DNA from 2 places in the Arthrobacter russicus genome. Region 1 is predicted to be linked to the other one. Evidence: predicted binding sites of a transcription regulator. Region 1 holds the regulator's gene; the other holds the start of a gene.
The links. The regulator LexA, encoded in region 1, represses DNA repair genes until DNA is damaged. The targets are predictions, from matches to a motif close to TCGAACANNTGTTCGA.
Positions count from the first base shown of each region.

Region 2: the regulator LexA is predicted to act here: its motif matches at 1,789-1,804, upstream of ruvA (Holliday junction branch migration protein RuvA).

Region 1 is NZ_JAVDQF010000001.1:3,234,059-3,237,463, forward strand. Features, by position in the region: gene JOE69_RS15195 (ATP-dependent DNA helicase) at 1-1,091, shown strand, start outside; gene lexA (transcriptional repressor LexA) at 1,174-1,914, opposite strand; gene JOE69_RS15205 (LysM peptidoglycan-binding domain-containing protein) at 2,418-2,672, shown strand; gene JOE69_RS15210 (histidinol-phosphate transaminase) at 2,913-3,405, shown strand, end outside.
Region 2 is NZ_JAVDQF010000001.1:119,305-122,709, forward strand. Features, by position in the region: gene pdxT (pyridoxal 5'-phosphate synthase glutaminase subunit PdxT) at 1-351, shown strand, start outside; gene JOE69_RS00535 (YebC/PmpR family DNA-binding transcriptional regulator) at 369-1,124, shown strand; gene ruvC (crossover junction endodeoxyribonuclease RuvC) at 1,132-1,719, shown strand; gene ruvA (Holliday junction branch migration protein RuvA) at 1,842-2,501, shown strand; gene ruvB (Holliday junction branch migration DNA helicase RuvB) at 2,494-3,405, shown strand, end outside.

The DNA.
Region 1 (3,405 bases):
CGGATGGTCTGGATGCGCGCCAGACCGATGTGGTCGGGATGCTCCGGGAGGCTTCCCGGGTGGCCCTGTCCGATTCCAAGGGCGAATCTTCGCAAGTGGCCGACGGTGGGCGCCAGATGGCCCGCTCCCGGCTGCTGCTCATTTTGGAGCTTTGCGAACGACTGATCGGGGCGGCCGATTCGGGCGAGGTGGTCTGGTTGTCCCGGCAGGGCGTATTCGACCCGAAACGCGGCTACTCCCCGGCCGACGAGTCCGAGCCGGGAACCATCAACATCGCTCCGTTGAGTGTCGCCATGAAACTCCGGGACGGGTTGTTCGGCGAACACACCGCAATTCTCACCTCGGCCACCTTGGCCATCGGCGCGGCGTTCGAGCCGACGGCGGGCGGCTTGGGGCTGCTGGGCGAAGGCGCACCGAGCTGGACCGGAGCGGATGTGGGCAGCCCCTTCGACTATCCGAAACAGGGCATGCTCTACGTCGCGGCGCATTTGGCGAAACCGGGCCGGGGCAATTCGCCGGAGCAGCTCGACGAACTCGAGGCCTTGATCCGGGCTTCAGCCGGCGGAGCGCTGTGCCTGTTCTCGTCGCGGAAAGCCGCCGAGGACGCGGCCGCGGAACTGCGCAGCCGGTTGGATCTTCGGATCCTCTGCCAAGGCGAAACGTCGATGGCAGCTCTGGTGCGGCAGTTCGAGGCCGAACCGGATACCTGCCTCTTCGGTACCATGTCGCTGTGGCAGGGGGTCGATGTGCAAGGCGCTTCCTGCCGCTTGGTCACCATCGACCGGATTCCGTTTCCGAGGCCGGATGATCCCTTGATGACCGCCCGGACCAGGGCGGTGGCCCGTTCCGGAGGGAACGGCTTCATGTCGATATCCGCCACCCACGCGGCGATCCGGCTCGCCCAAGGCGCCGGCCGGTTGATCCGCTCGTCGAGCGATCGGGGAGTGGTAGCCATTTTGGATTCCCGTTTGGCAACCGCACGCTACGGCGGGTTCCTCCGCGCGGCGCTGCCGCCGTTCTGGGCGACTACGGACCGCAAAATCGCCTTGGCCGCACTCGAACGGCTTGCTCCGAAAACGCCGGCGAAATGAGTCCAGGCGTGGAGCTCCACCCCTTGAAACGGCTTCGATAAGGGGTAAAACTCCACGCCCGACCGGGACTAGAGCGGGTTAGTCAGAGCGCACGCAGAACTGAAACGACTTTGCCCATGATCGTGGCGAAATCCCCCAGAATGGGCTCGTACTGGGTGTTCTGCGGGAGCAGCCAGGTGTGACCGTCGCGTTGCCGGAAAGTCTTCACCGTGGCCTCGTCGTCGAGCAGCGCCGCTACGATATCGCCGTTGATCACATCGTTCTGCCGTCTGACGACTACCCAATCGCCGTCGCAGATCGCCGCATCGATCATCGAATCACCGGCGACCTTGAGCATGAACAGCTCGCCGTGGCCGACCAACTGCCGCGGCAAAGGCATCACGTCTTCGACCACCTGGTCCGCCAGGATCGGCCCGCCGGCGGCGATCCGGCCGACCAAGGGAACCATCGCGGTGTCCTGGGCGCTGCCCAGTTCCGCCACGTTCAAGCCTTTGGCAGTGCTGCGCAGACTCGTGGTGTCGGCGACACCCTCGATGTCCACCGAACCCTCCTCGAGGGTCAGCGGAATCAGCACTTCCATGGCCCGGGGGCGTTTAGGGTCGCGGCGCAAGTAGCCTTGTTTCTCCAATTGCGACAGTTGGTGCGTCACGCTGGACAGGCTGGCCAGGCCGACGACGTCGCCGATCTCGCGCATCGAGGGCGGGTATCCGTTGGAACTGATCGAGCGCTGGATGCATTCGAGGATCTTCTTCTGCCGCATCGTAAGCCCCTTCAACCCGGTGCGCCGGGGAAGTGCACCGTTCGAACTCTCCTGTGCTGCCATGCCGATCCGCCCTTTCAGAGCCCTGAGCTGCTTGTCTAACGGTCTGTCCAAAACGCCGCCGAACATTGCTCCGGCGGAAGCCGGAGACCTGCCGGGGCAAAACTGTCGGTGCTCGCTGATGGACTGTCTCCATGAACGAAAACCGCACCGATCCAGGGGTTCCCGGACTCAGCAGCCCTGCTGTGGCCCGGATCCTCGGATCCGCTGACTTCACGGTAAGTCACCGAGGGCAAGAATTCAAACATATGTTCTAGCGAGTCTTGGCAAGATTCGATGATGTGTGCTAAAAATATATCAGACGATTCGAAAACATGTTCTATCGACGGAGAATCCGGCCTTAGATCACTGGACTAGGTATTCGAATCGATGACAGGAAGGTGGCAGCAATGTCGGCAATCAGTATTCATTCGGTATCCAGGGTCTCCACCGGAGTTCCGGCCCGAGGAGGCCAACGTTCGCTTCGATTGACTCGACGCGGGAGGTTAGTTTTCATCGGTTTGCCGATGCTCCTGCTCGCGGTGGCCGCGCTGGTCCTGTCGGGCTTCTTGACTGCCCCTTTGAAAGCCGGAGTCGATGTCGGGGCCGGATCCGCGACATCGAAAGTGACCGTTGGTTCAGGCGAGTCGATCTGGTCGATCGCGGCCGATAGCGGGGTCAACCGGGACCTTCGGGACGTCGTCGCCGAAATCGTTCAATTGAACGAATTGGGCAGCTCCGTCCTCTCGCCCGGCCAGCAGATTTTCGTTCCGACCAAATAGCGGTCGAACGGTCGGCCCGGCCAAGGCCTGGTCAGATGGCCTGACGCCAACCGCACTATTTACAACTTCATGCCGCCGTCACCAGATGGGCCCCCGACGTTGGGACGTCGGGGGCCCATCGCCGTCAAGCGCTGTCTTGCCAAGCGGCAATACCGGCACGGTGGTTGAACCGTGACGATGGCGCTTCACCTTGTTTCGATGCTTTTCGCGGCCCGATAACGGCTCGCCTAGACTGGATCGGTGAGTGAACAAGCATCTGAAGACCGGCTCGATCGGTTGGGCGCCTTGCCGATCAGAGACGACCTGCGCGGATTGGTGCCTTATGGCGCCCCGCAGCTGGACGTACCGATTCTGCTCAATGTCAACGAAAACACCCATGGTGTGCCAGATGATGCCCGGAAAGCGATTCTCGCTGCGGTGGAAGCTGCGCTGGCCGGGTTGAACCGCTACCCGGACCGCGAGTTCACCCGGTTGCGCGAGGCTCTGGCCGATTACCTCGGACACGGGCTGGCCGCCGAGAACATTTGGGCCGCCAATGGGTCCAATGAGGTTCTGCAGCAAATCCTGCAGGCTTTCGGCGGTCCGGGGCGAAGCTTGTTGAGCTTCCCGCCGACCTATTCGATGTACCCTTTGCTGGCCAGCGGCACCGGAACCGAATACCTCGCCGGGCGCCGGGCCTCGGACTTCTCGCTGAGTGCGGATTCGGCTGCGGCCCAGGTAGCGGAACACCGAC
Region 2 (3,405 bases), 3.1 Mb from region 1:
CCCGTGACGGTGCGGCGGAACGCCTTCGGCCGGCAGCGGGAGTCTTTCGAAACGGAACTGGAGTTCGCCGAATTGTCCGAGCCGGAGCGTCCGGTGCATGCGGTTTTCATCCGCGCGCCATGGGTCGAAGCGACCAGTTCCGGGGTAACCGTGCTGGCCACGGTTAGAATCGAAGGAATCGATCGTGCGGTCGCCGTGCGTTCCGGCAATATCCTGGCCACCTCGTTCCACCCGGAGGTGCTCACCCAGGAAGGCAACCACGCAGAATTGCGGGTGCATGAACTGTTCGCCGGCATGATGCGGCAGAACCGAGAAGTGTTACCGGGCGCCGAAGTGTCCAGGAAAGTCTAGGAAAGTAGAGCAGAAGCATGTCAGGTCACTCCAAATGGGCTACCACCAAGCACAAGAAAGCCGTCATCGACGGACGCCGTGCGAAGTCCTTCGCCAAGCTGATCAAGAACATCGAAGTCGCGGCGCGAGTCGGCGGACCTGATCTGGCAGGAAACCCGGCGCTCGAACTGGCGGTCACCAAGGCCAAAAAGACTTCGGTGCCCAATGACAACATCGACCGGGCGATCAAGCGCGGCTCGGGCCAGCTCGGTGAAGCGGTTGATTACCAGACCATCATGTACGAAGGCTACGGCCCGCAGGGCACCGCGATCCTGATCGAGTGTCTGACCGACAACAAAAACCGCGCGGCTTCCGAAGTCCGCTTGGTCGTCGGCCGCAATGGCGGGAATATGGCCGACCCCGGCTCGGTGTCCTACCTGTTCGCCCGCAAAGGCGTGGTGTCGCTGCCCAAAAACGAGCTCAGCGAAGATGATGTGCTGATCGCAGTGCTCGACGCCGGCGCCGAAGAAGTCAAAGACGGCGGCGAGAACTTCGAGGTGATCTCCGAACCGCAGGACCTGCCGGCGATTCGTGCCGCGCTCAATGAAGCCGGCATCGAATACGACAGCGACGAAGCCGGGTTCGTGCCGTCGATGCAGGTGGAACTGGATGTCGAGAACGCAAGGAAATTCATGCGCCTCTACGATGCGCTCGAGGATCTGGACGACGTGCAGAACGTGTATTCCAACGCGGACATGAGCGCCGAGGTCATGGCGCAGCTCGACGAAGACTGATCCGGCGATGGCGCTGCGCGTTCTCGGCGTCGATCCGGGGTTGACCCGCTGCGGCTTGGGTGTGGTCGATGTGCAGCCGAATCGCAGCGCGAGCCTGGTCGCCGTCGGCGTGGTGGGCAGCAGTTCGGAACTTCCGTTGTCCCGTCGGCTGCTGGTGATCTCGGAATCGATCGACGAATGGCTGGATGCGCACGCGCCGGATGTCCTGGCCGTGGAGCGGGTGTTTTCGCAGACCAACCTGTCGACCGTGATGGGCGTGGCCCAAGCGTCCGGAATCGTGATCGCGGCGGCGGCCAAGCGCGGATTGCCGGTAGCGATGCACACGCCCAGTGAAGTCAAGGCCGCGGTGACCGGGAACGGGCGCGCGGACAAAGCCGCAGTGACCATGATGGTGACCCGGATCCTGAAGTTGGCGGTGGCGCCGTCGCCGGCCGATGCGGCCGACGCCTTGGCGCTGGCGATCACACATGCCTGGCGCAGCGGTCCGGGGTCCACGAGTGCCTTGGGGGAGTTGACCCCGGCCCGGAAGCTGTGGCTGGAAGCCGAGGCCAAAGCGCGCAAGAATGCCGAAAAGAGCTCACGGCAACGGCGCTGACCGGGCCGGCTCCCGGCCGGAACCGTGCGTGGCGTTGTGCCTCTTCCGGGCCCTCGCGGGATAGGCTATTCGTAGATATGTTCGGATAGCCGGCGACAGCCGCATCGTAGAAAGGCCCGCAGTTGATCAGTTTTCTCCGCGGCCCAGTGGCCCAGATCAGTCTTTCCAACGCGGTCATCGACGTCGGCGGCGTCGGTATGCTGGTGCAGGCGACGCCGAAGACTCTGGGCGGATTGCGCTTGGGCGTCGAAGCCACGCTGACCACGGCGATGATCGTCCGGGAGGATTCGATGACGCTGTACGGCTTCAGCGATGCCGATGAGCGAGAAGTCTTCGAGATCCTGTTGACCGTGGGCGGCATCGGGCCGCGCTTGGCGATGGCGGTCCTCGCGGTGCTGGACCCGGAGACGATTCGGGTCGCGGCGTCGACCGGCGACGGCAAGACCTTCACCAAGGTCCCGGGCATCGGCCCCAAAGTGGCAGGCCGAATCGTCTTGGAACTGGCCGGCAAGCTGGTTCCGCACGGTACTGCGGCGGCGTCGGGCAGTGTCGCGGCCGGCGAATCCTGGAAGCCCCAAGTGGTTGCCGCGATGACCGGCTTGGGCTGGAGCGAAAAGGACGCCGTGACGAGCATCGACCAGGCGACGGCGGACCAGCCGGAAATGTTGGCCGCCGGGAATGTCGCAGAGATCTTGCGGACTACCCTGCGTTGGTTGGGCCAGGACGGCGCGCGGAGCGGTGCCGGGCGCGGCGCCGCCGGAAGGCAGCCGGCCGGTGTCTGAGCTTCCCGGGGCACCCGGCCCCGACGAATCGCGGGCTTTGGTCTCGGCCGACGGCGAACCCGAAGAGCGGCTGATCGAGGCAGCGCTGCGACCGAAGAACCTGGACGATTTTGTCGGCCAGAAGCGGGTGCGGCGCCAACTTTCGCTGGTCCTGGAAGCCTCCCGGATGCGCGGCCGCAGTGCCGACCACGTGTTGCTGTCCGGGCCGCCCGGCCTGGGCAAAACCACCTTGGCGATGATCATTGCGGCGGAGATGAATGCGCCACTGCGGATCAGTTCCGGGCCGGCGATCCAGCACGCCGGAGACCTGGCGGCGATCCTTTCGTCGTTGACTGAAGGCGAAGTGCTGTTCCTGGACGAGATCCACCGGATGTCCCGCCCGGCCGAAGAAATGCTCTACATGGCGATGGAGGACTTCCGCGTCGACATCGTGGTCGGCAAGGGCGCCGGCGCCACGGCGATCCCGCTGGAGCTGCCGCCCTTCACCTTGGTCGGCGCGACCACCCGGGCCGGGCTGCTGCCGGGGCCGCTGCGCGACCGTTTCGGTTTCACCGGACACCTGGAGTTCTATTCGGTCGACGAATTGGAATTGGTGCTCCGGCGGTCGGCGGGCCTTTTGGACCTGAAGCTCTCCGGTGCCGGTTTCTCCGAGATCGCCAGCCGGTCCCGGGGCACGCCGCGAATCGCCAACCGGCTGTTGCGGCGGGTGCGCGATTGGGCTTTGGTGCACGGCGTTCCGCAAATCGACGCCCGGGCCGCCTCTGCCGCTTTGGAGATGTACGAGGTGGACGTCCGCGGCTTGGACCGTTTGGACCGGGCGGTGTTGCAGGCGCTGATCGGAAAATTCAACGGCGGTCCGGTGGGCCTGTCCACCCTGGCGATCGCGGTGGGCGAAGAGATGGAA